DNA from 2 places in the Ottowia beijingensis genome. Region 1 is predicted to be linked to the other one. Evidence: predicted binding sites of a transcription regulator. Region 1 holds the regulator's gene; the other holds the start of a gene.
The links. The regulator NrdR, encoded in region 1, represses ribonucleotide reductase genes. The targets are predictions, from matches to a motif close to CACNANATNTNGTG.
Positions count from the first base shown of each region.

Region 2: a site for NrdR is predicted at 6,343-6,356, ahead of ACFSCU_RS05185 (ribonucleoside-diphosphate reductase subunit alpha). Genes of this name have one in related genera too.

Region 1 covers NZ_JBHUEP010000009.1:201,202-215,692, forward strand. Annotated here, with positions in the region: gene ACFSCU_RS14965 (tripartite tricarboxylate transporter substrate binding protein BugD) at 1-853, shown strand, start outside; gene nth (endonuclease III) at 947-1,585, opposite strand; gene ACFSCU_RS14975 (hypothetical protein) at 1,754-2,122, opposite strand; gene ACFSCU_RS14980 (hypothetical protein) at 2,782-3,594, opposite strand; gene ACFSCU_RS14985 (aminotransferase-like domain-containing protein) at 3,759-4,958, shown strand; gene ACFSCU_RS14990 (DUF3820 family protein) at 4,969-5,199, shown strand; gene ACFSCU_RS14995 (hypothetical protein) at 5,333-5,677, shown strand; gene trxC (thioredoxin TrxC) at 5,693-6,139, shown strand; gene ACFSCU_RS15005 (hypothetical protein) at 6,173-6,868, opposite strand; gene nrdR (transcriptional regulator NrdR) at 6,886-7,335, opposite strand; gene glyA (serine hydroxymethyltransferase) at 7,476-8,723, opposite strand; gene ACFSCU_RS15020 (transglycosylase SLT domain-containing protein) at 8,994-9,821, opposite strand; gene ACFSCU_RS15025 (hypothetical protein) at 10,363-10,644, opposite strand; gene ACFSCU_RS15030 (DUF748 domain-containing protein) at 10,664-12,373, shown strand; gene ACFSCU_RS15035 (DUF748 domain-containing protein) at 12,379-14,491, shown strand, end outside.
Region 2 covers NZ_JBHUEP010000005.1:374,973-389,463, reverse strand. Annotated here, with positions in the region: gene ffh (signal recognition particle protein) at 1-652, opposite strand, end outside; gene ACFSCU_RS05210 (cytochrome C assembly family protein) at 826-1,632, shown strand; gene ACFSCU_RS05205 (PP0621 family protein) at 1,632-1,850, shown strand; gene ACFSCU_RS05200 (two-component system sensor histidine kinase NtrB) at 1,850-3,601, shown strand; gene ACFSCU_RS05195 (sigma-54-dependent transcriptional regulator) at 3,598-5,160, shown strand; gene ampD (1,6-anhydro-N-acetylmuramyl-L-alanine amidase AmpD) at 5,144-5,737, shown strand; gene ACFSCU_RS05185 (ribonucleoside-diphosphate reductase subunit alpha) at 6,441-9,371, shown strand; gene ACFSCU_RS05180 (ribonucleotide-diphosphate reductase subunit beta) at 9,526-10,710, shown strand; gene ACFSCU_RS05175 (histone H1-like DNA-binding protein) at 10,920-11,414, shown strand; gene ACFSCU_RS05170 (carbohydrate kinase family protein) at 11,602-12,507, opposite strand; gene ACFSCU_RS05165 (DUF3426 domain-containing protein) at 12,572-14,017, opposite strand; gene prmA (50S ribosomal protein L11 methyltransferase) at 14,057-14,491, opposite strand, start outside.

The DNA of each region.
Region 1 (14,491 bases):
GACCGACGTGGTGGCGCGCCTGATCGCCGTGCCCATGGGCAAGGCGCTGGGGCAGACGGTGATCGTCGACAACGCCGTGGGCGCCGGCGGCACCATCGCCGCCGCCAAGACGGCGCGTGCGCCGCACGACGGCCACACGATCTTCCTGCACCACATGGGCATGTCCACTGCGCCGGCGCTGTACCGCAAGCTGGCCTTCGATCCGCTGAAGGACTTCGAGTACATCGGCCAGGTGGTCGACGTGCCGATGACGCTGCTGGCGCGCAAGGACTTCCCGGCCAGCAACTTCAAGGAGCTGCAGGCCTACCTGAAGGCCAACGGCAACAAGGTGACGCTGGCCAACGCCGGCCTGGGCGCGGTGTCGCACCTGTGCGGCCTGCTCTTCATGAGCCAGATCGGCGTGGAACTGACCACGGTGCCGTACAAGGGCACCGGCCCGGCCATGAACGATCTGCTGGGCGGCCAGGTGGACCTGCTGTGCGACCAGACCACGCAGACCGTGCCCTTCATCAAGGACGGCCGCATCAAGGTCTACGGCGTGACCACGCACAACCGCCTGGCATCGCTGCCCGACGTGCCGACGCTGGACGAGCAGGGCCTGAAGGGCTTCGAGGTGAAGGTGTGGCACGGCATGTACGCACCCAAGGGCACGCCCAGGGAGGTGATCGACAAGCTGAACGCCGCGCTGAAGACCGCCATGGCCGACCCGATGGTGACCAGGCGCCTGGCCGAGCTCAGCTCCGACATCCCCAGCGCCGACAAAATGACGCCCGAAGGTTTGCGCAGCCACCTGCAGGCCGAGATCGCCAAGTGGGGGCCGGTGATCAAGAAGGCGGGGATCTACGCCGATTGAGAGCCAAATCGGCCTTCAGCGCTTGATGGGCGGCCGCTGGCAGCTATGAATAAAGTAGTATTCATGCCGACTTCCAGGCCGGCATGGCGGCTTTCAAGGCGCCTTCGTCTTGGGCTGGTAATCGCAGCAATGCGCCACCGCGCATTCCCAGCAGCGCGGCGTGCGCGCCAGGCACACGTAGCGCCCGTGCAGGATCAGCCAGTGGTGCGCGTGGTTCATGTACTTCGCCGGCACGCGTTGCAGCAGCTTCATCTCCACCGCCAGCGGCGTCTTGCCCGGCGCCAGGCCGGTGCGGTTGCTGACGCGGAAGATGTGCGTGTCCACCGCCATCGTCGGCTCCCCATAGGCCACGTTCAGCACCACGTTGGCCGTCTTGCGGCCCACGCCGGGCAGGGCCTCCAGCTCGGCCCGCGTGCGCGGCACCTCGCCGCCGTGGCGCTCCACCAGGATGCGGCAGGTCTGCATCAGGTGCTTCGCCTTGCTGCGGTACAGGCCGATGGTCTTGATGTAACCCTCGAGCCGTTCGATACCGAGGTCGAGGATCGCCTGCGGCGTGTTCGCCACCGGAAACAGCCGGCGCGTGGCCTTGTTCACCCCCACGTCCGTGGCCTGCGCCGACAGCAGCACGGCGGTGAGCAACTCGAACACGCTGGTGTATTCCAATTCGCTGGCAGGCAGCGGGTTGGCGGCCTGCAGGGTGGCGAAGAAGGTTTCGATCTGGGCGGGAGTCATGTGCCCGATTCTGACCGTAGCCGCGCGACACCGAGCGGATCGGCCCGAATCGGCTCCCGGCCGACGTCAAAGCGCTCAATGGGCTGCACGCGCAGCCTCAAGTCAGACCTTTCGAGCGAATTCTTTGCGGCTGCTAGCGTCCTATGTGATCGCGCCCGATGAACGAGCTCAGTTCGGCGTGCAACTGAAGTTGACGTTATAGCTGCCCGTATTGTTGCCGCTGTCACCAACCTGCACCGCCAAGAAGTCACCCACAGCGATGGAGGCGGATTCTCCTGAAGAACAAACAGGTGTTGCGCTGCTCACAGCGCAAGACATCTTCGACGTCATGTTTGTGAGGCTGGCTCCACTGAGGATGCGCACAGTTTTGGGGCTGCCGTTACCAAATCCAGAGCCCACCACGACCAGCCCACCGGCCTGGCAAGCTTGGCGCCATGCAAGTCCCACATTAGCGGCTGAACTGGCTTGTGCCGAAACCCCGATAATTGGTCCGAAGGCGGCGCCGTTATTCGTCACGTTCAATCGCGACGAGAACATGGTGGGCCCCGCAGCGCCCGGGACGCCTTGTAATCCCTGTGGGCCTTGCAACCCCTGAGGCCCTTGCGGGCCGGTGGCGCCGGTGAGGCCGGTGAGGCCGATGGGGCCCGCGGGTCCGGCCGGGCCAGTGGCACCCGCGTCACCCTTGGGGCCCGCGGGGCCAGCAGCGCCCACATCACCCTTGGGGCCCGCGGGTCCGGCGGGGCCAGCAGCACCCGCATCGCCCTTGGGGCCCGCGGGTCCGGCGGGGCCAGCAGCACCCGCATCACCCTTGGGGCCCGTGGGCCCAGCGGGGCCAGCAGCGCCGATGTCACCCTTCGGCCCAGCGGGACCCGCCGGACCCTCCGCTCCCGTGTCACCTTTTGGTCCCGCCGGACCTTGTGCGCCATAGGTCGCCGGGCAAGTGACCAGCAGGCCAGTCGCGTCGTAGCACACCACGCCGACCTGCGAGCCGGTGGTGGCAGGCAGCTTGGGCACGGCGACGCCGCCATCCGGCCGCACGCCGAGCAGCGTGCCGCCGGCACCACCTACGGGGCTGTTGATGACCACGCTGCCGCCCGGCGGCGCTGTCATGGTGAGGTCGGCCGCCCACGCAGGTGCTGCGACGAGGGTGATGGTGGCGGTGGCTGCGGCCACGCGCGAGAGGTTGAAACGCGGGTTCATTGGGGGCTCCTTCCTGATGGCTTGTTCTTGCGGCCGAAACGCTGGCGCGCGGCGAGTGCGGCGACTGCCAGGGCCATGCCCAGCAGGGTGATAGGCGAGTTGGTCGGCACCGGGGCGATGTTGGCCGGCGTGGGCGGTACAGGTGCCGCGAACCAGTTGCTGACGGCGGCGCCCGGCGGCGCCTGATTGGTCTGCCCGGGCGCGACCATCTGGCCGCTCGCGCTCATGCCCTGCACGGCCACGTTCGAGACGCTCTGCGTGGCGCCAGCGGCCAGATGGAGGTCGGCCGATGGCGTGGCCGGTGTCGTCGATTCGATGCGCAAGGGCGTGCCGGTGCCGGTGAGCACCAACGACTGCTGCACCGTCTGCGTACTGCCGACCGCGAACTGCACCAGCTTGCCGCTGCTGCTGGTGATGCTGAGCGTGCCGAAGGTGGTGTTGCCGCTGATGATCGAACTGGTCGTGCAGGCCACTTCGTCGACGATGGCTACGGTGCCGGGCAATCCCAGCGTGCCGCCGCCGTTGGTCCAGTTGCCGGCCAGTGAAATCGTGCCGTTGCCCAGGTTGACCTGGCCGCCGTCGCCTATGAGGACGTTGCGCACGTTGCTCAGCGTGCCGCCCGCGAGGTCGAGCGTGCCGTCGGCCACGACGTCGGTGCAGCCCATATCCATGGAGCCGCCAAGTGTGACGTTGGCGCCCGCCGGGACGACCAAGTCGGCGAAAGCCGCCGGACTCCATAAGGCCAGCAGGCTCGCAGTGGCCGTCAGCCAGCGCGGCGCAAGACGGCGCCGCAGGTGCATGTCTTTCATTTATTCCCTCCCTGCCGACATCGACCGTGCGCATGTTACGGATGTCGAAAATTTGTGTCAATATGTGGCCGGTCCTCTTGGCCAAGTTCGGTCGCACGGCCCCTTGGGGAGCAGGCGATGTGCGCCACAATGTTGCAGATCGAACCGCTATCGCTTCTTCACCCATGCCTCTCCATCTCGCCCAACGCCTGCAAAACGTCGAAACCTCCGCCATCCGCGAGCTGTTCAAGCTGCTGGGCAAGCCCGGCATCATCAGTTTTGCCGGGGGCTTTCCGGACAGCGCGATGTTCGACGTGGACGGCATCCGCGAGGCCGCCAACCAGGCGCTGGCCAACGAGCCCGGCGCCGCGCTGCAGTACGGTGCGACCGAGGGCTACCAGCCGCTGCGCGAACAACTGGCGGCGTTCACGCAGGCCAAGGGTGCGAAGGACGTGGCGGCCGATCAACTCATCGTGACCACCGGCAGCCAGCAGGCACTCGATCTGCTGGGCAAGTGCCTGGTCGATCCGGGCAGCAAGGCCATCGTGGAAGGGCCGACCTTCCTGGCCACCATCCAGTGCTTCCGCCTGTACGGTGCTGATCTGGTCAGCGCGCCGATCGACGGCAACGGCGTGCAAGTGGATGAGCTGGAGCGCCTGATCGCGCAGCACAAGCCGAAGTTCGTCTATCTGATCCCCACCTTCGGCAACCCCAGCGGCGCGATGCTGAGCCTGGAGCGCCGCAAGCGCGTGCTGGAGCTGGCGGTGAAGTACCAGACGCTGATCGTCGAGGACGATCCGTATGGCGACCTGTATTTCGACCAGCCGCCGCCGCCCAGCCTGCTGGCGCTGTCGAGCGAAGTGCCCGGCAGCCGCGACTGGCTGGTGCACTGCGGCAGCTTGAGCAAGGTGCTGTCGCCCGGCCTGCGCGTGGGCTGGATGGTGGCGCCGCCCGAACTGCTGGCCACGGCGGTGATGTGCAAGCAGTTCAGCGACGCGCACACCAGCACCTTCGCGCAGGCCACGGCCGCGCAGTACCTGGCCGCCGGGCGCATGCCGGCCACGCTGGCGCGCGTGCGGCAGGTGTATGGCGCGCGCGCCCAGACCATGGGCGATGCGCTGCGCAGCGACCTGGGCGACGCCATCGAGTTCGTGCAACCGCAGGGCGGCCTGTTCGTGTGGGCGCGGCTCACCGGCGCGGGCGGCAAGGTCAGTGACGGCAACGCGTTTGCCAAGAAGGCCATCGAGCAGGGCGTGGCCTTCGTGCCCGGCGCACCGTTCTATTGCGCCAACCCGGACGTGAGCACGTTGCGCCTGTCGTTCGCCACGGCGGACGAGGCGAGGATCCGCGAAGGCATCGCGCGGCTGGGCAAGGCGCTGGGCTGAAGCGGTGGACGTGGGCGCGCCGACGCCGCACGACGCCGAGCAGCTACAGCGGCTGGTCACGCTGGCCATGCCCTTCGGCAAGTACAAGGGCCAGTTGATCGCCGATCTGCCGGGCGCTTATCTGAACTGGTTTGCTCAGAAGGGTTTCCCCAAGGGCGAGGTGGGGCGCCTGCTGGCGCTGATGCACGAGATCGACCAGGCCGGTCTGCGGCGTCTGCTCGATCCGCTGAGGTCGCGCTGAAATTTCAAGCCATTTTTGCCGCTAGCGCCCGCCTATCAAGCGCAATAAGCTATCGATTATGTAGTAATCGAAGCACGTCCGGATGCTGGCCGCTGGTCTTGCATTTACTCAGCAGGACCCCAATTGGTAAGGCATGAAGACATTGCAAGCCCCCACCCGAACCGCTGCCATCCTGGCGCAGTTGCTGGAGCGGCTGGATGCCAGCCGCCAGGCCGTCGACGCCCACCAGTACCGCACCGTGGCCGCGCGCCTGTCGGCCATGCTGGCCAATACCGACATCGACTGGCAGCCCCTGCTGGAGCAAAGCCCGGCCGCCACCGCGCTTTACGAGAACCTGCACTACGGTGATGCCGGCCTGTGCCGCTCGCCGCTGGATGCCGCCATGCGCGCCGAAATGGCCGCCTGCGACGCCATTGCCGCCGCACGCGCCAAGCCCGCGCCCGACACCGCAGCGCCCGACGCCGCACCCGCCGCCTGAATCCGGAGCCTTGTGATGAGCGAGCCCCTGCACGTCGTCTGCCCGCACTGCCACACCACCAACCGCGTCAAGGCCGACCAGCTGGGCAGCGCGCCCGACTGTGGCCAGTGCAAGCAGCCGCTGTTCACTGGCCACCCGGTGGCGCTGGACGACGAGGCGGCGTTCGACAAGCACGTTCTGCGCAGCCAGATCCCGGTGCTGGTCGACTTCTGGGCGCCCTGGTGCGGGCCCTGCCGCATGATGGCGCCCGCCTACGAGAAGGCCGCCGCCGACCTGGAGCCGCGTGTGCGCGTCGCCAAGGTCAACACTGAGGCCGCCCAGGCGCTGGGCACGCGCTACAACATCCGCAGTATTCCCACGCTGGCACTGTTCGTCGGCGGGCGCGAGGTGGCGCGCCAGCCCGGCGCCATGACGAATCCGGCCCACGTCGTGCAGTGGGCCATGGCCAACCTGCCGCGCTGAGGCCGGCCTTCTCGATGCGCTCTCGGCGCCCGCTCAGCGCGAGGCGGGCGCCAGCGGCGCTACGAAGTCGGGCTCCGGCCCGTCGCCTTGCCAGAGCTGGATGCGCATGGTGCTGGGCACCGGCACGCTGCGGAAGTAGGCGGGGCGCATGGGCGTCTCGCTGAACGACGCAAACAGCTGCTGCACCACCGGGTCGCTGGCCGCCTCGCCCTGCAGCTCGAAGCGCTCTATGCGGCCGTCCGAATCGATCCACAACTGCACCTCGATCGTGGGATACGCGTCGGGCCAGGGCATCTCGGCCAGGCGCCATTCGTTGTCGATCGGCGTCGGCGCCCGATCGGCCAGGTTGGCGTCCAGCCACAGCCGCGCGCTGTCGGCGCGCGGCGCCGGGTCAGCGTGCGCCACGGGCGGCGGTTCCACCGGAGGCGGGGGGGTGGGGATAATCTCTTCGACGGCCGGCGCAGGCGCGGGCGCACGTGCGGTTGCACGGGTCGGTCTGGGCGTCACCGGGCGCTTGGCGGGCTGCGGCGTCGCGGGCGGGGCTGCCGGTATTGCTGGAGGTGGCGTGACAGGCTGAGTGCGCGTGTGCACCTGCACGCGCCAGGTCATAGGCTGTGCGGCGGCGCTCACGCCGTAGCGCGCTGGCTGCACCAGCCACAGTGCCGCCAGGTGCAGCGCCAGCGCCGCGGCCAGCGCCAGCCACCACCCACGCCATCCGCCGTCTGCCATGTCTTGCCCAGCGGCGATCAGCGCCGCACTTCATCCACCAGCGCGCGGAACTCGTCGATGTCCTCGAAGCTGCGGTAGACGCTGGCAAAGCGCACGTAGGCCACCTTGTCGAGCTTCTTCAGCTCGCGCATCACCAGTTCGCCGATGCGGCTGGAGGCGACCTCTCGCGCGGCGCTGCCCAGCAGCTTTTCCTCGATGCGCTCGATGGCGGCGTCGATCTGCTCGGTGCTCACGGGGCGCTTGCGCAGCGCCAGATCGAGCGAGCCTTGCAGCTTGGCCCGCGCATAAGGCACGCGCCGGCCATCCTTCTTGACGATGCTGGGAAAACTGACGTCGGGCCGCTCGTAGGTGGTGAAGCGCTTGGCGCAATGCCCGCACTGGCGCCGCCGGCGCACGAAGTCGCCATCGTCCGACGTGCGGGTGTCGACCACCTGGGTCTCGGTATGGGCGCAGAAAGGGCAGCGCATCGATTCAGGGTCTTATCGGGTCTCAGGCACCGTCAAATAAGCGCGAGCAGCTCTTATTACAGGAGCGGGGCAGTCTGCTACGGCGGGCGCCCGTCCAAGGGCGCCTCAGCCGCACCGGCACGCTCTAGCGGCCAGACGACTCAGCCGTAGACAGGGAAGGCCTTGGTCAGCTTGGCCACCTTCTCACGCACCGCGGCCAAGTTGGCCTCGTCACGCGGGTTGTCCAGCACGTCGGCCACCAGGTGGGCGGTGGCGCGGGCTTCGGCTTCCTTGAAGCCGCGCGTGGTCATGGCCGGGGTGCCGATGCGCACGCCGCTGGTCACCATGGGCTTCTCGGGGTCGTTGGGGATGGCGTTCTTGTTGATCGTCATGTGCGCGCTGCCCAGCACAGCCTCGGCATCCTTGCCGGTGATGCCCTTGGGCCGCAGGTCGACCAGCATCACGTGGCTTTGCGTGCCGCCGCTGACGATGCGCAGGCCGCGCTCGGTCAGCGTCTCGGCCACCACCTGGGCGTTCTGCTTCACCTGCTGCGCGTACTGCTTGAACTCAGGCTGCAGTGCCTCCTTGAAGGCGATGGCCTTGGCCGCGATGATGTGCATCAGCGGGCCGCCCTGCAGGCCGGGGAACACAGCGCTGTTGATGGCCTTCTCGTGCTCGGCCTTCATCAGGATGAAGCCGGCGCGCGGGCCACGCAGGCTCTTGTGCGTGGTGCTGGTCACCACGTCGGCGTGCGGCACGGGGTTGGGGTAGACGCCGCCGGCGATCAGGCCCGCGTAGTGCGCCATGTCGACCATGAAGATGGCGCCCACGTCCTTGGCCACCTTGGCAAAGCGGGCGAAGTCGATCTCGAGTGAATAGGCCGAGGCGCCGGCGATGATGAGCTTGGGCCTGGTTTCGTGCGCTTTCTGCTCCATCGCCTCGTAGTCGATGGCTTCCTGCGCGTTCAGCCCGTAGCTGACCACGTTGAACCACTTGCCCGACATGTTCAGCGGCATGCCGTGCGTCAGGTGGCCGCCTTCGGCCAGGCTCATGCCCATGATGGTGTCGCCGGGCTTCAGGAAGGCCATGAAGGCCGCGATGTTGGCGCTGGCGCCGCAGTGCGGCTGCACGTTGGCGGCCTCGGCGCCGAACAACTCCTTCACGCGGTCGATGGCCAGCTGCTCGACCACGTCGACGTGCTCGCAGCCGCCGTAATAGCGGCGGGCGGGGTAGCCCTCGGCGTACTTGTTGGTCAGCTGCGTGCCGGCGGCGGCCAGCACGGCGGGCGAGGCGTAGTTCTCGCTGGCGATCAGCTCGATGTGGTCTTCCTGGCGCTGGTGCTCGGCCTGGATGGCGGCCCAGACGTCGGCGTCGGTGTTGGCGATGGTGTGCGTGGAACGGTTGAACACGGCAGTCCTTCGAAAAGGTCCTCCCTCGGCGGTGCAAGGGCTGCCCAGGCGAACGGCGGAACACGCCGCGAGCGCCACACGCGCAAGGGCGGTGCGCTTCCCCGTGGTGGTGGGCGGCAGTCCGCCGCATGTCCACGTCAGCACCGCCTCTGAAAGCACGGCACCTATCGCCAGTCGCGCACGGCAGGGAGTTTAGCCGACGCCCATGCGGCGCCGCTGGGGGATGGGATGGAAAGCGGGCGCGCCTGGAGCAGGACGCGCCAAGCCGCGTCAGGACAGAGCGGCGACCTTGATCGGCGCCGGGCTGGCGGGCGCGGCGGGTTCCGGCGTGGTGGCCGCGCGCAGGGCGGGGGTGTTGTCGTTCAGCGGAATCGCCTTGCCCTTGGCGACCTGCGACAGGCGCGCGTGTTCGGCCAGCACCTTGCTGGCGTAGCCGCCGTCCGACGGCAGGTTGGCGGCGCCCACGTACCACTTCAGGCCGCCTTCGACCGAACCGGTGCGGCCGATGTATTCCTGCAGGATCTTCACGCCCACGCGCAGGTTGCTCTTGGGGTCGAAGGCCGCGTACAGGCCGCCGAAGTGCTGGTACTTGTCGGAGTGGATCTGCGTCATCACCTGCATCAGCCCCTGCGCGCCCACCGGGCTCTGCGCGAACGGGTTGAAGCTGGATTCGATGGCCATCACGGCCAGGATCAGCGTCGGGTCGAGCTTGGTGTCGCGGCCGACCTCGTAGGCCTCGGCCACCAGCGCGGCCACGGGCTCGGGCGCCACGCGGTACTTCTTGCTGATCCACAGGGCCACGTTGGCCTGCTCGCGCGGCAGGTCGCGGGGGTTGGCGGCGGTGGCGCGCTCGATGGCGCCCAGTTCGGGGGTGATGCCCATGGCGGCGATCTTGCGCGCCGTCAGCCATTCGGTCAGCTGCTGCTCGCCCTGATGGCGCAGATCAGGCCGTGCGCCGAGCAGGGCCGCCAGCACCACCACCACGATGCCCACCAGGGCCAGGCCGTTGTGCGTGATCTCGAAAAATCCTTCGGCCACGTCACCGGCGAAGGTCTTGAAGCCGCGCCCCACGGCGGCCACAGATGCTGACAATGTCATAGCTCTCCTTGTCGGGACGCAAGGGCGGTGCTGGCCATCTCAGGTCCATCTGCCCTTGGGGGGCGATGCCTGCGGCCTGGCGACCGTGATCCTGCATCCTGGGTTCATCGCCGCGCTGCGGGCGCCTGTGACAGCTGGCGCCTGTCTCCTGTGTTGTCTGTCGTGGCAGTGCGGTTTGCCGGGGTCGGCAACGAATCTCTCTCAGGGTTTCCCACTAATTTTGTCGGGAACAGGCGATTCTAGGAGTTGCCTAAATGCCGGGTCAATACTAAAAAATGGAGGTTAGATTCTATTTTCCGTATAAGAAACCGCTTGCAAAGCGTTGCTGCTCCCGCCTTCGGAGCGCGGACGCAGGGCGCTGACAGTGACACCGACCCGCACTGCCGCGCTGATTGAGCGCGGCAATGATGGGAGACGGCGGATTGAAATTCATCACTGGTTCACGGTGCCATGCTGGCCTACAGTGAAGGCGTCCGAGGTACTCGGGCATTGGCTGACAGGAGCCGGTCCGCTGTAGTCGATACAGCGACATGGAAACCCATCAGCCCCACCTTGAAGGCAATCCTTTGCCTTCGCCGCAGCCGGAAACAGCAAGCTTTCCGATGCGGACCCAGGCAGACCACGACGCTTTTGTCACGCTGCCTGAAAGCCCGGCGGGCAGGCTGCAGGCCGAAACGCCGGGCTTTCTCGTTTCTGGCTGCAGCAGCGGGTGTCGCTTGCGATTCGTTGCCTTGTCGTCGCCGCCGCGGCGGCCGCGTTGATGGGCAGAAGCGACAATCCCGTCCGTCATGTCCGGCCAGCCGCAGTCTTCCAGTCCAGCCATTTCCGAATCCGACCCCGCCGTGCCGCCACCTCGGCCCAGGCGCCGGCTGCCTGCCAACCGCTGGGTGCGGCGCGGTCTGTACGCCGGCGCGGGCCTGCTCGGGCTCTGGGCGCTGGGCTGGCTGGGGCTGCCGCCGCTGCTGAAGTGGCAGGGCGAGAAGATCGCCAGCGCGCAGCTTGGGCGCGCGGTGCGCATCGGAGCCGTCGATTTCAAGCCCTGGACGCTGGAGCTGACGCTGAACGACGTGGCGGTGGCCGGTGCCGATGGCGCGCCCGACCAGTTCAGCGTCAAGCGCGTGTATGCCGATGCCGAGCTGCAATCCATCTTCCGCCTGGCGCCGGTGATCGACGCCCTCCAGATCGAGGCGCCCGCCGTGCGCCTGACGCACCTGGGCGACGGCCGCTACGACATCGACGACATCCTGGCCCGGCTGGCCGCGCGCCCCCAGCCCGCCGAGCCGGGCGAGCCGGCGCGCTTCGCGCTCTACAACATCGACCTGAGCGGCGGGCGCATCGATTTCGACGACCGCGCGGTCGGGCCCCAGCACGAGGTGCGCGACCTGCGCCTGGCGCTGCCTTTCATCAGCAACCTGCCGTCGCAGCGCCAGATCAAGGTGCAGCCGCAACTGGCCTTCGTGGCCAACGGCAGCGCCTTCGACTCGCGCGCCGAGGCGCTGCCGTTCGACGCCTCGCGCCACGCCGACGCCGCCTTCCGCCTGAGCGGGCTCGATCTGCAGCCCTACCTGGGCTACATCCCGCCCGGCCTGCCCATCAAGCTGCAGGCCGCCACGGTGGACGCGGACCTGCGCCTGGGCTTCGAGCAGACGCCCCAGCCGTCGCTGCGCGTGGGCGGCACGCTGACGGTGAGCGGCCTGAAATCGGTGGACGGGCAGGGCGCCGATGCGCTGGCCTTCGATGCGCTGAAAGTGCAGCTGGGTGAAGTGCGCCCGCTGGAACGCAAGGTGCACCTGGCGGCGGTCGAGCTGAACGGCCCGCACCTGGCGCTGCGGCGCCAGGCGGACGGACAGTTCAACCTGCTGGTCACGCCGGGCGGCGCCAATGCTCCTGAATCAGGAGCTGTCGGCGCAGGTGCAGCAAGCGCTGAAGCCCGATTTGACTCTGAATCGTCGCAGCCGCCCGCATCGCGCGCCAGCGGTGCCGGTGCCGGTGCAGCCGCCGCCGCGGCGCCTGCGTGGCAGGTGGCCATCGACAAGCTGGCCGTACACGGCGGCACGCTGGACTTCACCGACGACACCACGGCCGCCGACGGTGTGCCGGCCGCCGCGGTGCGCCTGAACGAATTCGAGCTGGCGGCCACCACCATCGGCCTGCCGTTCGCGCAGCCGCTCACTTTCAGCGGTTCGGCCGCGCGCGGTTCCGTGCCCTCCATCGAATTCCAGGGCACGGCGGCCGAGCGCGGTGCCGAGGTCAACGCCCGCATCGCCCACCTGCCGCTGGGGCTGGCCGCGCCTTACCTGGCGCCGCACCTGGTGCCGCGCCTGACGGGCGAGCTGGACGCCCACGTGGGCCTGCAATGGGCGCCGCCGCAGGCGCGCGACCTGCCGCCCGAGCTGAAGATCGCCGCCGAGCAGCTGACGCTGCGCCAGCTGATGCTGGCCGAAGCCCCGACCCCCGCCGCCAGCGCGGCACCCGCCCAAGCCAAGCGATCGGCGCCGCGCGGGGCGTTGACCGAAGCGGCCCGCTGGCCAGCATCGCCCAGGTCGACCTGAGCCAGGTGCTGGTCGATCTGCGCACGCGCGCCGTCACCGTGGGCAAGCTGGGCGTGCAGGCGCCGCGCGTGACGGTGGAGCGCGGCGCGGACCAGGCCCTGATGTACCAAGCCTGGCTGCGCCAGCCCGCTGGCGCCCAGCCGGCTGAGCCGGCCAAGCCGAAACCGCGCGGCGGCCCGGCCACCGACTTCCCGTGGAAAGTGCTGGTGAACGAACTGGCGCTGGCCGGCGGCACCGTGGGCTGGCGCGATGCCGCCGTGCCCGGCACGGTGGAGGCCGAGCTGACGCAGTTGCAGATCGACGCCAAGCAAGTCGACCTGAACGGCAAGTCGCCCATCCCCGTCAACCTGAGCGCCCGCCTGGCCGGCGGGCCGGGCGGCGGCCGGGCCGAGCCGGGCCGCCTGTCGTGGCGCGGCCAAGTGGGCCTGACGCCGCTGACGGCGCAGGGCGCGGTCGATGCGCAGCGCCTGCCGCTGCACAGCTTCGAGCCGTACTTCGGCGATGCGCTGAACGTCGACATCCTGCGCGCCGACACCAGCTTCAAGGGCAACGTGAACTTCGCGCACCTCACGCAGGGGCCGCGCCTGCGTGTGAGCGGCGATGCCAGTGTGGAAGAGCTGCGCACCCACAGCCGGCCGGGCACGGCGGCCGCGCCGGATGCGCAGGTGCCGGCCGATGCCGCCAAGGCGCCGCCGGCAGCGAAGGCCGGCACCTCGCAGGCCGCGCTGGCGCCATCGACCGCCGTGGGGCGCGGCGGCGGCCTGGGCGAGGAGCTGCTGAGCTGGAAGCAGCTCAGGCTGGCCGGGCTGGACGTGCAGCTGGAGCCCGGCAAGCCGCCGCAGGTGGAGGTCAAGGACACGCTGCTGTCGGATTTCTACGCGCGCCTCATCATCCACCCCAACGGCCGCATCAATCTGCAGGACGTGGTGAAGTCGAAGGACGGCGCTGCCGACATCGCCGCACCGGCCACGTCCGTGGCTGTGCGGCCCGCGCCATCCGGCATGCCCGCGGCCGGCGAGAACAGTGGCGAAGCTACCGATTCAGTAGCTGCCGGCGCGCCACCGGCGGCCGCTGCAGCCCCATCGGTGCAGCAGGTCGACCCGATGGCGCCGGTCATTCGCTTCGGCCCCATCCGCATGGCCAGCGGCCGCGTGCTGTTCTCCGACCGCTTCATCCGCCCCAACTATTCGGCCGACCTGACCGAGCTGAACGGGGCCTTGAGCGCCTTCAGCTCCGTCGCCCCGGCGGGCGCGCCGCAGATGGCCGACCTGAACCTCACCGGCCGCGCCGAGGGCAGCGCCGCACTGCAGGTGACGGGCAAGCTCAACCCCCTGGCCAAGCCGCTGGCGCTGGACATCCACGGCCAGGTGACCGACCTGGAGCTGCCGCCGCTGTCGCCCTATTCGGTCAAGTACGCCGGCCACGGCATCGAGCGCGGCAAGCTCAGCATGGACGTGGCTTACAAGGTCGAGCCGGATGGCCGCCTCACGGCCAGCAACAAGCTGGTGCTCAACCAGCTCACCTTCGGCGAGCCGGTGCAGGGCGCGCCCGCCAGCCTGCCCGTGAAGCTGGCCACCGCGCTGCTGGCCGACAGCAAGGGCGTGATCGACCTCGACCTGCCCATCAGCGGCTCGCTGAACGATCCGCAGTTCTCCATCGGCCCGATCATCTTCAAGGCCGTGGTCAACCTGATCGGCCGCGCCATCACCGCACCGTTCACGCTGCTGGCGCGCGCGCTGGGCGGCGCGGGCGGCGAGGACATGGCCAACGTGGCCTTCGCCCCCGGCAGCGCGCAACTGCAGCCCAAGGCGCGCGAGCAACTCGACCAGATCGCCAAGGCGCTGACCGACCGGCCGCAGCTCAAGCTCACGGTGGTGGGCACCGCCAGCCTGGCGCAGGAGCGCGAAGGCTACCGGCGCGAACGCCTGAAGGCCATGGTGGCGGCGGAAAAGCGGGCCGGTGCACCCACGCCCGCCGCGCCGGCCAGCGCCGCGTCGCCGGCTGAAAATGCTATCAATAAGGAAGCTTCTGGCGCAGATGGGGCGGGCGCTGCGGGCCAGTTTGGCACTCAATCCGCCGCAGCCGCGGTGACCGATGCCGAATACCCCGTGCTGCTGC
Region 2 (14,491 bases), on a different contig from region 1:
GCGTCTCGACCGGGTTCAGCACGGCGTGCAGGGCCTTGATCTCGGCCATCAGCGCCTCGTCGATGGCCAGGCGGCCGGCGGTGTCGAAGATCAGCACGTCGTAGAAGTGCTTTTTGGCGTGGTCGAGCGCGGCGCGGGCGATGTCGAGCGGTTTCTGATCGGGCGTGGAGGGGAACCAGTCGGCCCCGGCCTGCGCGGTGACGGTCTTGAGCTGCTCGATGGCCGCCGGGCGGTAGACGTCGCCTGAGACGGTCAGCACCTTCTTCTTGCGCTTCTGGATCAGATGGCGCGCCAGCTTGGCGGTGGTGGTGGTCTTGCCTGAACCCTGCAGGCCCGACATCAGGATCACGGCGGGCGGCTGCGCCGACAGGTTGAGGTCGCTCACGCCCTCGCCCATGGTGGCCGCCAGCTCGCGGTTGACGATGCCCACCAGCGCCTGGCCGGGCTTGAGGCTGCCCAGCACCTCCTGGCCCATGGCCTTGTCCTTGACGCGGGCGATGAAGTCGCGCACCACGGGCAGCGCCACGTCGGCCTCGAGCAAGGCCATGCGCACCTCGCGCAGCATGTCCTGCACGTTGGCTTCGGTGATGCGGGCCTGGCCGCTGATCTTCTTGACCAGGCCGGAGAGTTTGTCGGTGAGCGTGGAGGCCATGGGGGTTATCCAGCGCGGAAGCCGCGCAACGCAGGGAACAGAAGGCCGCGGAGCAGGCCATGCGAGGCTGCCGCGCAACGGGCTTGGCCCGGCCGCCGGCAGCGCCCCCTCAGGGGGAAGGCGCGTCAGCGCCTCAGGGGGGAGACAATCCTTCCGGGGGTAAACTTTCCACCATGATTCTAGCCAGCACCTCCCCTGTCGGCTTGCTGCTCGGCACCGCGGCGGCGCTGGCTTACGCCGTGCCCGCGGTGGCGGCACGCGCCGTGGGCGGCGTCACGGCGCGGCGGGTGCTGCTGCTGGCCTGGGTGCTGCACGGGCTGCTGCTGGGCTGGACGCTGCTGGGCCAGCACCCGCGCTTCGGCTTCGCGCCGGCGCTGTCGATCACGGTGTGGCTGGTGCTGACGGCCTACGTGGTCGAAAGCCAGCTGTACCCGCAGCTGCGCGCGCGCTGGGCGCTGGCCGGTTTCGGCACGTTGGCGATTGCGCTGGCCATGCTGTTTCCGGGCGCGCGCCTGCCCGAGACCTCGTCGCCGCTGCTGCCACTGCACTGGGCGCTGGGCATCTCGGCCTACGGCCTGTTCGCCGCCGCCGTGGCGCACGGCTGGCTGATGACCCGCGCCGAGGCGCAGATGCGCCACGCCACGCGGGTGGTCGAGGGCGTGCCGCTGCTGACGCTGGAGCGGCTGATGTTCCGCTTCGTCAGCGCCGGCTTCGTGCTGCTGACGCTGACCATGCTGGCCGGCATGTTCTTCGGCGAGCAGTTGTACGGCAGCGCCTACACCGGCTGGCGCTGGGACCACAAGCGCGTGTTCACGCTGCTGTCGTGGATCGCCTTCGCCACGCTGCTGGTCGGCCGCTCGCAGTTCGGCTGGCGCGGCCGGCGCGCGGTGCGCGTGCTGTACATCGGCGCCGCGCTGCTGCTGCTGGGCTATGCGGGCTCGCGCTTCGTGCTGGAAGTGATGCTGGGGCGCGGCGCGTGATGAAACTGCTGGTGCTGCTGCTGGTGATCCTGGCGGCCGTGTGGCTGTGGCAACGCGGACGGCGCGTGCCGCCGCCCGGCCGGCGCGCCGAACGCAAGGCCCTGCCCATGGTGCGCTGCCACCACTGCGGCGTGCACCTGCCGGGCAGCGACGCGGTCAACGGCCGCGACGGCGCTTATTGCTCGGTCGCCCACCGCCGCGAATCCGAGGGCGCCTGATGCCGCCCCCGGGCGCCGCGCGCGAGCAGCACACCTGGTTCGGCCCGTCGCACCCGCCGGCGGCCGCCACGCCCGCCGCGGCCGAGCTGGAGCCCTCCACCGGCTTCACCCGGCTGTGGACGGCGTTCATGTCGGCGCGGGTGCTGGTCGCGCTGGCGCTGCTGGGCCTGCACATCGGCCTGCACCTGCTGGGCCGCCCGGTCACGGTCTGGGTGCTGGGCTGCTGCACGGCGTTCGTGGTGGTCACCGCGGCGGCGCGGCTGGCGCTGCGGCCGCGCGGGCCGGGCCGCGCGTTCGATGCGCAGTGGCTGCCCACGGTGGGGCTCGATCTGCTGTTCTTCGCCACCCTGCAGTGGCAGGGCAACCTGGGCATCAACTACACGCCGCTGCTGGCGCTGCCGGTGGTGATGGCGGCCATCCTGGGCTCGCGCGCGCTGGCCCTGGGCACGGCGGCGCTGACGGCGTTGATGCTGCTCGGCTACGCCGCCTGGACCGTGAGCGCCAGCGCCTGGGCCAACACCGCCGACATGGCGCAGGCCGGCCTGACGGGCGCCGGCCTGCTGATGCTCGCACTGTTGACCAACCAGCTGGCCAGCCGGCTGGTGCGCGAGGAAGCGGTGGCGCGCCGCAGCCGCATCGAGGCGCAGGTGCAGTCGCTGGTCAACAACATGGTGATCGAGGCCCTGCCCGATGGCGTGCTGGTGGTGGATTCGACCCACCTGGTGCGCGCCGCCAACCCGGCCGCGCGGCTGATGCTGGGCTCGGACCAGGAGGTGACGCCGCACCTGTTCAGCCTGCACGACAACCCGGCCTGGCTGCAGCTGATGCACATCGCCCAGCTGACCTTCGCCGACACCCCGGTGGACGCGGCGGAAGTGATCCTGCACCACGAAGACCGCATGCCCAGCCGGCTGCAGGTGCGCACGCAGCGCACGCCGCCCATCGGCGACAGCGGCGTGAGCCTGTGCGTGATGTTCCTGCAGGACCTGCGCGAGATGGAGGCGCGCCTGCGCACCGAAAAGCTGGCCTCGATGGGGCGCATGTCGGCCGCCGTGGCGCACGAGATCCGCAACCCGCTGGCCGCCATCAGCCAGGCCAATGCGCTGCTCGAGGAAGACCTCGAATCGCCCCTGCAGCGCCGCCTGACCGACATGGTGCGGCAGAACGCCGAGCGCCTGCAGCACATCGTCGAGGACGTGCTGAACGTGGCGCGCGTGCAGGGCCCGGGCGATGCGCTGGAAACCCATGCGCTGGCGCTGGACGAGGAAGCCGACACCTTCTGCGGCGAATGGGCGCAGCAGCATGCGGCGGGTGCGCGCCTGCGCGTGGACCTGAACGCGCCCGAGGTGCAGGTGCAGTTCGCGCGCGACCACCTGCGCCGCATCCTGGTCAACCTGCTGGACAACGCCGCCCGCTATGCCTCTGCGCACGAAGGCGCCATCCAGGTCGCCACCCACGCCGTGCGCCACGGCCCGGTGATGCTGATGGTGTGGAGCGACGGGGCCGCCATGGAGCCCGCGGTGCGCCGCCACCTGTTCGAGCCCTTCTTCTCGTCCGAGAGCCGCTCCAGCGGGCTGGGGCTGTTCATCTGCCGCGAGCTGTGCGAGCGGCACGGCGCCACCATCGCCTACGAGCGCACGGCGCGCGAGCAGGCAGGGCAGGTCGTGGAAGGCAACGAGTTCTTCGTCAGCTTTCGGCGCGCACACAGCGGGCATTCGACATTCAACCTGGAGGACACTGCGCTCCCATGAACGCTTCAGCGAATGCACCCGGCGCCGCGCGCGTGCTGGTGGTGGACGACGAACCCGATCTGCGAACCCTGTACGAACTGACGCTGCTGCGCGAGGGCTACCAGGTGGCCTCGGCCGGCACGCTGGCCGAGGCGCGTGCGCAGCTGGCCCAGCAGCGCTTCGACGTCGTCATCACCGACATGCGTCTGCCCGACGGCCTGGGGCTGGAGCTGCTGCGCGAGGTGGCGCAGGCCCAGCGCCCCGAGCGCTGCATCATGATCACCGCCTACGGCTCGGCCGAGAACGCCGTCGAGGCGCTGAAGTGCGGCGCCTTCGACTACCTCACCAAGCCGGTCGATCTGAAGCAGTTTCGCGGCGTGGTCAGCTCGGCGCTGCAATCGCCGGCCGCGCCGCTGCAGGCCGCGCCCGCCGCCGCACCCGCGCACCCGGCCGCAGCGGCGGCCGCGCCTGTGCCCGCACGGGCGCCGGACCAGCCCACCGCGCTCTCCGCCGATGGTCAGGGTGCGCTGGGCCGCATGATCGGCGAATCCGCCGCCATGCGCTCGGTCAAGCAGCGCATCCGCAAGGTCGCGCCCAGCATGGCGCCGGTGCTCATCCACGGCGAATCGGGCACCGGCAAGGAGCTGGTGGCCAACGCCATCCATGGCTGCAGCCACCGCAGCGACGGGCCGTTCGTGCCGGTCAACTGCGGCGCCATCCCCGAGAACCTGCTCGAAGCCGAGTTCTTCGGCGCGCGCAAGGGCTCGTACACCGGCGCCACGCAGGACCGCGAGGGCTTCTTCCAGGCCGCGCGCGGCGGCACGCTGTTTCTCGACGAGATCGGCGACCTGCCGCTGGCCATGCAGGCCAAGCTGCTGCGCGCCATCCAGGAGCGGCGCGTGCGCGCGCTGGGCGACACGCAGGAAGAGCCGGTGGACGTGCGCATCGTCAGCGCCACCCACAAGGACCTGGCGGCCGAGGTGCAGGCCGGGCGCTTCCGGCAGGACTTGTTCTACCGCCTGAACGTGATCGAGATCGTGGTGCCGCCGCTGCGCGAGCGCCGCGACGACCTGCCCGCGCTGTGCCAGGCGCTGCTGACGCGCATCGCCACCGAGGCCGGCATCCCCGTGCCCACGCTGTCGCCCCGCCTGCTGGACGAGCTGCGCAGCGCACCGCTGGAAGGCAACGTGCGCGAACTGGAGAACCTGCTGCACCGCGCCGTGGCGCTGGGCGAGGCCGGTGATTCCGGCTGGGGCCTGATGGGCGACGATCTGATGCCGGCCACCGCGCCGCCCACCGCCGCGGCGCCCCCGCTGTTGCACGATGATGCGCCCACGGCGCCCGCCGCGATTCCGGCACCGGCGGCGGCCCTCGCCGCGAACGAGCTGCCCGCGGACCTGGGCGCCTGGCTCGATGCGCAGGAGCGCCTGATCCTGGTGCGCGCACTCGACGAAACCGGCTTCAACCGCACCGCCGCGGCCGCGCGGCTGGGCCTGAACCTGCGCCAGATGCGCTACCGCATGGCGCGCCTGGGCATCAGCGCCCCCTCCAACGGCGAGGCCGATGACGACGGCGCCTGAGCCGCGCCGACCGCTCTGGCAGCACGGCTGGTACCGCCACGCCCGCGCCCTGCCGTCGCCCAACTTCGGCCCGCGCCCCGCCAACACGGCGATCGACCTGATCGTGGTGCATTCCATCAGCCTGCCGCCTGGCGAATTCGGCGGCGACCACGTGCAGGCCCTGTTCACCAACACGCTGGATTGGGACGCCCACCCCTACTTCCAGACCATTCGCGGGCTCGAGGTGTCGGCGCACTTCTTCATCCGCCGCGACGGCGCGCTGTGGCAGTTCGTCAGCGTGGACGACCGCGCCTGGCACGCCGGCGCCTCGTGCTTCGGCGGGCGCGACAACTGCAACGACTATTCGGTCGGCATCGAACTCGAAGGCCTGGAAGGCGGCCGGTTCGAGCCGGCGCAATACGCCGCCCTGGCGCCGCTGTGCCGGGCCCTGGCGGCGCGCCACCCCATTGCCGCCATCGCCGGCCACGAGCACATCGCCCCCGGCCGCAAGCACGACCCCGGCCCCGGCTTCAACTGGCCGCGCCTGCGCCGCGCCCTGCGCTGGCCCGCGCACCGCTTTCCGCCCGGCGTGGCCTGATCCCGTTGCGCGCTGCAAACGGCAGCGCTTGACGGATGACGCCATGACTTCGCCGCTGCGCGGCGTCGATGACGGAATGACGAAATGACGAAATGGCACCGGTGATGCGCGGCACGCCCCGCCCTTGGCTGGCGTCATGGCGGCGCAGCCGCCGTCATCGAAGGGCAGCGAGGTCATTTCGTCATCGCCCCGCGCGCGAGCAGCTGTCTTTGGGAGCGCGAAACAGTACCCGCCCCCTCAAAAGCCACGATGGCCGAAAGACAGGGGGGGGACCTCCCGAATTTTTTTTACCATCGAAAACGCCTTCAGCGCCCGTTCATCGGGCGCAAGCAGCTCTTTTTTTGCAACCGCCAAACCCCGCCAAACGGCTATCGCCTGATTTTGCCGCCGCAGCGCCCAAACATGCCACGTGTGCCCAGCATTCACGCGGCTTGCGGCGGCAAATCGCCGCACAGCCCGCTGCCCGCCGTGGTTTGCGCCGCACGTGCCCGCACGCACGCGCGCTGGGCGCCGGTGCGGGCGCGCGCCGGCCCGACGGGCGCGGCCGCGCACGGCGGCCACAATCACCCAAAACACTACAGGTAGTGGCTTGAACCAGAGCCGAACACTAGATATAGTGCCTCGGGTCGCGGCGCCGCTCGTCCAAGAATTCACACTGAGCGCCGCGCACGCCCGCCCCATCACCCATTGCCGAGAGGACCCCATGCCCACAGCCCGCAGCGCCGCGCCCGCCATCAGCGCGCCCATCCACCCGCCCGCCATGCCCGCCAGCGCCCCGGCGCGCCAGCCGCTGGCGCAGTACCAGATCATTCGCCGCAACGGCGCCGTGGTGGCCTTCGAGCCCAGCAAGATCGCGGTGGCGATGATGAAGGCGTTCCTGGCCGTGCACGGCACGCAGGGCGCGGCATCGGCCAGCGTGCGCGAGGTGGTGGACGAGCTGACGCAGGCCGTGGTGCGCGCGCTGATGCGCTCGCGCCCCGGCGGCGGCACCTTCCACATCGAGGACGTGCAGGACCAGGTGGAACTGGGCCTGATGCGCAGCGGCCACCACGAGGTGGCGCGCGCCTACGTGCTGTACCGCGAGCGCCGCGCGCAGGAGCGCGCGCAGCAGAAGGCCGAGGCCGCGCCCGCCGCGCCGGTGCTGCACGTGCTGGATCGCGGCGAGCGCGTGGCGCTGGATCTGCCGGCGCTGCAGGCCCTGCTCGGCCAGGCCTGCGCCGAGCTGGATGCCGAGGTGCGGCCCGAGCCGATCCTGGCCGAAACCCTGCGCAACCTGTACGACGGCGTGCCGGTGGATGAGGTGTACAAGGCCGCCATCCTGGCCGCGCGCACGCTGATCGAGAAGGAGCCCGACTACACCTACGCCACCGCGCGCCTGCTGCTGCACACCATCGCCAAGGAGGTGCTGGGCGAGACCGTGAGCCTGCCCGAACTGGCCGAGCGTTATGCGGACTACTTCCCGCAGTTCATCAAGCAGGGTGTTGACGCCGAGCTGCTTGATGAGCGGCTCTTGCAGTTCGATCTGGCCCGCCTGGGCGCCGCGCTGAAACCCGAGCGCGACCTGCAGTTCGACTACCTGGGCTTGCAGACGCTGTATGACCGCTACTTCCTGCACGTGCGCAAGCAGCGCATCGAGCTGCCGCAGGCCTTCTTCATGCGCGTGGCGATGGGCCTGGCACTCAATGAAATCGACCGCGAGGCGCGCGCCATCGAGTTCTACGAGGTGCTGTCGCGCTTCGACTTCATGAGCAGCACGCCCACGCTGTTCAACAGCGGCACGCGGCGCTCGCAGCTGTCGAGCTGCTACCTGACCACGGTGCCCGACGAGCTGGACGGCATCTACGAGTCGATCAAGGAAAACGCCCTGCTGAGCAAATTTGCCGGCGGCCTGGGCAACGACTGGACGCGCGTGCGCGCCTTGGGCAGCCACATCAAGGGCACCAACGGCGAATCGCAGGGCGTGGTGCCGTTTTTGAAGGTGGTCAACGACACGGCCGTGGCCGTCAACCAGGGCGGCAAGCGCAAGGGCGCGGTGTGCGCGTATCTGGAGACCTGGCACCTCGACATCGAGGAGTTTCTGGAGCTGCGCAAGAACACCGGCGACGACCGCCGCCGCACGCACGACATGAACACGGCCAACTGGATCCCCGACCTGTTCATGCGCCGGGTGATGGACAAGGGCACGTGGACGCTGTTCTCGCCCAGCGACGTGCCCGATCTGCACGACAAGTTCGGCGCCGAGTTCGAAGCCGCCTACGTGGCTTACGAAGAACGCGCGGCGCGCGGCGAAATCCAGCCCAGCAAGACGCTGCCGGCGGTGGACCTGTGGCGCAAGATGCTGTCGATGCTGTTCGAGACCGGCCACCCCTGGATCACCTTCAAGGACGCCTGCAACCTGCGCAGCCCGCAGCAGCACGCGGGGGTGGTGCATTCCAGCAACCTGTGCACCGAGATCACGCTCAACACCAGCGACACCGAAACCGCCGTCTGCAACCTGGGCTCGGTGAACCTGCTGCAGCACCTGAAGGATGGCACCGACGCCAACGGCGTCGCTACCAAGGTGCTCGACCACGAGAAGCTGAAGCAGACGGTGTCGACCGCCATGCGCATGCTCGACAACGTGATCGACATCAACTACTACGCCGTCAAGAAAGCGCGCGACGCCAACCTGCGGCACCGCCCGGTGGGCTTGGGGCTCATGGGCTTCCAGGACGCGCTGTACGCGCTGCGCATTCCCTATGCGTCAGAGCAGGCGGTGCAGTTCGCCGACGAATCCATGGAGGCCATCTGCTACCACGCCTACTGGGCCAGCACCGAACTGGCGGCCGAGCGCGGGCGCTATTCGTCCTACAAGGGCTCGCTGTGGGAGCGCGGCGTCTTGCCGCTCGACAGCCTGAACCTGCTGGAGCAGGCGCGCGGCGGTCATGTGGAGGTGGATCGCTCGGCCACGCTGGACTGGGACGCGCTGCGCCAGAAGATCGCCCGCGACGGCATGCGCAACAGCAACTGCGTGGCCATCGCACCCACGGCCACCATCAGCAACATCATCGGCGTGGATGCGTCCATCGAGCCGTGCTTCGGCAACCTGTCGGTCAAGAGCAACCTGTCGGGCGAGTTCACTGTCATCAACCAGTACCTGGTGAAGGACCTGAAGCGCCTGGGCCTGTGGGACGACGTGATGGTGATGGACCTGAAGCACTTCGACGGTTCGCTGCGCCCCATCGACCGCGTGCCGCCCGACGTGAAGGCGCTGTACGCCACCGCCTTCGAGGTCGAGCCGCAATGGCTCGTCGAAGCCGCGGCGCGGCGCCAGAAATGGATCGACCAGGCGCAGAGCCTGAACATCTACATGGCCGGCGCCAGCGGCAAGAAGCTGCACGACACCTACACGCTGGCCTGGCTGCGAGGGCTGAAGACCACCTACTACCTGCGCACCACCAGCGCCACGCAGGCCGAGAAGTCGACCGTGCAATCGGGCCGGCTCAACGCCGTGCCCACCGGCAACGGCGGCGCGCACGGCATGGGCGCGCGCGATGCCGCCGCAGTGGCCGCGCCGTTGGCCATGGCGGCCGAGCCGGCCACCGACGTGAAGTTCTGCGCCATCGACGACCCGGGCTGCGAAGCCTGCCAATGAACCGCAGCGCGTGCCACGTGCGCACTGCGATCACGGCAAGGCATCGCATGCGATGCCTTGCCGCAACACTCACACCCCTTGAACCCACGAGCAACGTGACGGAATGCTTTGCATTTCATCACGTTGCTCCCATAATCGGAGCATTGGAAAAACCATGTTGACCTGGGACGACGACGCCACACCCGCCACGCTGCAACCCCGCTTGCAGCCGCTGGCTGAATTGCCGCCCGCTGCCACGCAAGGCATCACGGCATTCCAGGCCGCCCCCCTGATGCCACCGTCCATCAGCGCCGCTGCACCCAAAGCCGCACCATCCATCCAGCGCCGCGTCAACGCCGCCGACAAGCGCATCATCAACGGTCAGACCGACGTCAACCAGCTGGTGCCCTTCAAGTACAAGTGGGCCTGGGAAAAATACCTGGCCACCTGCGCCAACCACTGGATGCCGCAGGAAATCAACATGAACCGCGACATCGCGCTGTGGAAGTCGCCGAACGGCCTGACCGAAGACGAGCGCCGCATCGTCAAGCGCAACCTGGGCTTCTTCGTCACCGCCGATTCGCTGGCCGCCAACAACATCGTGCTGGGCACCTACCGCCACATCACGGCGCCCGAGTGCCGCCAGTTCCTGCTGCGCCAGGCGTTCGAAGAGGCCATCCACACTCACGCCTACCAGTACATCGTCGAGTCGCTGGGCCTGGACGAGGGCGAGATCTTCAACGCCTACCACGAGGTGGCGTCGATCCGCGACAAGGACGAGTTCCTGATCCCGTTCATCGACGCCATCATGGATCCGGCCTTCGTCACCGGCACCCCCGAGGCCGACCAGACCCTGCTGAAAAGCCTGATCGTCTTCGCCTGCCTGATGGAAGGCCTGTTCTTCTACGTCGGCTTCACACAAATCCTGGCGCTGGGCCGGCAGAACAAGATGGTGGGCGCGGCCGAGCAGTACCAGTACATCCTGCGCGACGAGTCGATGCACTGCAACTTCGGCATCGATCTGATCAACCAGATCAAGCTCGAGAACCCGCACCTGTGGACACCCGCCTTCAAGGCCGAGATCAAGGCCCTGTTCGAGAAGGCCGTCGAGCTGGAATACCGCTACGCCGAGGACACCATGCCGCGCGGCGTGCTGGGCATGAACGCCAGCATGTTCAAGGGCTACCTGCGCTACATCGCCAACCGCCGCGCCACGCAGATCGGCCTGGACGCCCTGTTCCCCAACGAGGAAAACCCCTTCCCCTGGATGAGCGAGATGATCGACCTGAAGAAGGAACGCAACTTCTTCGAAACGCGCGTCATCGAGTACCAGACCGGCGGCGCCCTGTCGTGGGACTGATGCCGGCGGCCTTTCCGAAACGACCCTTTCTTTATCGTGCAGTCACTGAATCAGCAACCCCACCCAGGCACCCAGGCGGTGCGGTGGGCTTGCGCCCGTGTTCATGGTGATGGATTTTTCTCCAGTGCCATGAATCGCTTTGCGTGTCCAACAGGCGCGAAGCGTTTCCTGCTGTTGATGGATAGTTCAACTTGATCAAGGAGAAAAAAATGGCAACTGCAAAGAAAGCACCGGCCAAGAAGGCCGCAGCGAAGAAAGCCCCTGCGAAGAAGGCGGCACCGGCCAAGAAAGTCGTGGCGAAGAAAGCCGCACCGGCCAAGAAAGCGGTCGCCAAGAAGGCACCGGCCAAGAAGGTCGTAGCGAAGAAGGCACCCGCCAAGAAAGTCGTGGCCAAGAAAGCGGTAGCGAAGAAGGCACCGGCCAAGAAGGTCGTGGCCAAGAAGGCGCCCGCCAAGAAAGTAGTGGCGAAGAAGGCCGCACCGGCCAAGAAAGCCGTCGCCAAGAAGGCACCGGCCAAGAAGGTCGTGGCGAAGAAAGCCGCACCTGCCAAGAAGGCCGTAGCGAAGAAGGCGGCACCCGCCAAGAAAGCGGCACCGGCCAAGAAAGCCGTGGCCAAGAAGGCCGCCGCGCCCAAGAAGCCCGCGGCGCAAACCACGCTGAACCCGCAGGCTGCGTGGCCGTTCCCGACGGCCAGCAAGCCCTGAGCGGCGCATCCAGCCCCGGCCTTGACCCGGCCGGGGCCTTCGCAGCCCGCGACACGAGTCATCGTGCGCGGGCTTCTTTTTTTTGGAGTGTGCGGCAGACCCCGCTCACTATCGATAAGTGAGCTGCCTGCGCTTATGCAGCCTGCGTTTCAGGCCAAATGATGTTGAAAGAGCAAGGCAGGCAACTTCAGATACCGGCCAGCACCGCGCCATCCACCTGGTAGTTCTGCGGTCCGCGGCTGGCGATCTTCAAGGCGCCCAGCCGGTTGCCCAGCGCGGCACAACGCGCCAACGGCCAGCCTTGCTCCAGACCGTGCAGCAGCGCACCGCGCCAGGCATCGCCGCAACCCGTCGGGTCCACCACGGACGCTGCCTGCACCGGCGGCACGCGGGTGCGAACGCCCGCCTCCCAGATGTCGCAACCCTCGCCGCCCAGCGTGACCACCAGGCCCTGCACGCGGCGCGACAGCTCGTCCAGCTCGATGCCCATGCGGTCGCACAGCATGCGGCCTTCGTAGTCATTCACCGTCACCCAGGTGGCCAGTTCGACAAAGTGCGCCAACTCGTCGCCGTTGAACATGGGCAGGCCCTGCCCCGGATCGAACACGAAAGGGATGCCGGCGGCGCGGAACTGTTCGGCGTGCTGCAGCATCGCGTCGCGCCCGTCGGGCGAGATGATGCCCAGGCGGATGTCCTCGCGTGCAACGATGTGCGTGCGGTGCGCCTGCATCATCGCGCCGGGGTGGAAGGCCGTGATCTGGTTGTTGTCGCGGTCGGTCATGATCATGGCCTGCGCGGTGTAGGTGTCGTCGATGGTGCGCACGAACTCGGTGCTGACGCCCAGCTGGCGCAGCCGCGCCAGGTAGTCGGAGCCGTCGTTGCCCAGCGTGGCCACGGGCAGCGGCGTGCCGCCCAGCTGGCGCATGGCGTAGGCGATGTTGCCCGCGCAGCCGCCGAAGTCGCGCCGCAGGCTGGGCACCAGGAAGGACACGTTGAGGATGTGCAGTTGATCCGGCAGGATCTGTTCGGCGAAGCGCCCCTCGAAGCTCATGATGGTGTCGAAGGCGAGCGAGCCGCAAATCAGCGTGGCCATAGGTCAGGTAATGAAGTGAAGGGATCGACGAAGCCGGCGGCTGCCGTGCGGCAGCGCACCCGGCTCAGGGGTAAAAGGCCATCAGGCGGTAGCCGACGATGGCCGACGGATTGGAGATGCTGGTCACGGTGAGCGCGTTGGTGCCGCTGAACTCGCCCCGCGCGGCAAGCGCCGGGGGAGCACCCAGTTCGGCCGCGCTCACCACGCGCCGCACCAGGGCTTGGTCTTGGGCGTCGGTCAGCGTCAGTTCCAGCGACGGCGTGGCCACCGGCATGTCGGCCGTGTTGCGCAGCGTGACGCTGAAACGGAAGGCGTTGGCGCTGACGCGGTTGAAGGCGGAGCTGTCGATGACGATGGTCTCGAGCTGGCGGTACGGCGCAATCTGGCAACCAACGACCTGGCACATGGCCTGCAGCGCCGGCACCAGCGCGGGTTCGCGCGCCGCCAGCCAGTCGCGCCGACTCAGCACCCACTGCAAGGCCAGCGCCAGCAGCAACACCAGCAACGCCGCCCACAGGCCCACGCGCACCGGGCGCGACGACCAGAAGGCGCGGCGCCGCGCCTGCTCGACGAAGCGGGGCTCGGGCTGGTCGACGGGCGGCGCGGCGGCGGGCGCAGCGGCGTCGGGCGCCAGCGGCTCCACCACCTCGCCCACGCCGCTCAGCACGAAGTCGACATCGGCCGCGGGGGGCACTTCGCGCTCCAGTGCCTCGGCGCGGAACGACCTGCGGGCCAGCAAGACATCCACTGGCGGCGTGGCAGGCGGGCTGGCTGGGGCTTCCGCGGGCACCGCGGTGTCTGCCGGTGATGGGTCGTGGACTGGTGCCGCCGCCACAGGCCACAGCTCGTCTGCAGGCGGTTGCGCGGGCTGGTCAGCACGGTCTGGCGCCGTCAACTCGCGCCAGGTTTGCAGCTCCGACGCGGTCCAGGGACCGTCCGGCGCCGGCTCGGCTTCGGCCGTGGCTTCGGCCTCGGGCAGGGCAGGAGTCGGAAGGGTGGCGTGCGCCGGCGCCGCGACGTCGTCCTTGGGCAGCGAGCGCTCGGCCTCGGTCGGTGCGGGGGGTTCTGGCGCGCCCTGCCCCGCTTTTTCAACACTGGTCTTGCGCGACGACCAGGGCGCGGGCGGTTGCCAGGTGTCGAACCGGGCCGCCGCCGTCTGCGATGGCTTCGGCGCTGCAACGGGCTCGGGCTCCACCGTCGACCGGATGGGCACGGCAGGCACCGGCGAGGGTGCCGCAACCGGAGGGAGCACGACCGCCGGCGCAGGATCCGGCGCGGGAGTGGGAGGTGGAGCGGCCCTGCGATCTGGTTCGCGCACCGGCACCGGCACGCTAGGCGACTGCGGCGCTGGCGGGGCCGGCGCGGCGGCCTCGACCGGCAGCATGTGGGCTGCGGCGTCGAACACCTCGTTGCAGTGCCCGCAGCGCACCCAGCCGCCGGAGATGCGCAACTGGTCCGGCACGACCTTGAACATGGTCGTGCAGGCCGGGCAGCGCGTGATCAGGCTCATGGTGCGGCGATTGTAGGCAGCAGCGTGCCGGGCGCCAGGTCAGGCGCGGCGTGCCACCAGCAGCACCCAGCCGTCCTCGGTATCGGCGACCTCCAAGGACAGCCAGGGTCGATACGCCGCTTGCAACTCGGCCGTCTGACGCTCCAGCACGCCCGCCAGCACCAGCGCACCGCCCGGCGCCACATGGCCGGCCAGCAGCGGCGCCAGCACCTTGAGCGGCGTGGCCAGGATGTTGGCCAGCACGGTGTCGTAAACGCCGCTGGCCTGGTCCGGCAGGCCAGCCACCAGCTGCACGCCGTTGGCCGAAGCGTTGTCGATGGTGGCCTGCGCGGCCGCCTCGTCGATGTCCACCGCGTCGACGCTGGCGGCCCCATGCAGCGCGGCGCCAATGGCCAGGATGCCGGAGCCGCAGCCGTAATCCAGCACGCGCTGGCCGCGCGGCGGGTGCGCGGCGATCCAGCGCAGGCACATGCG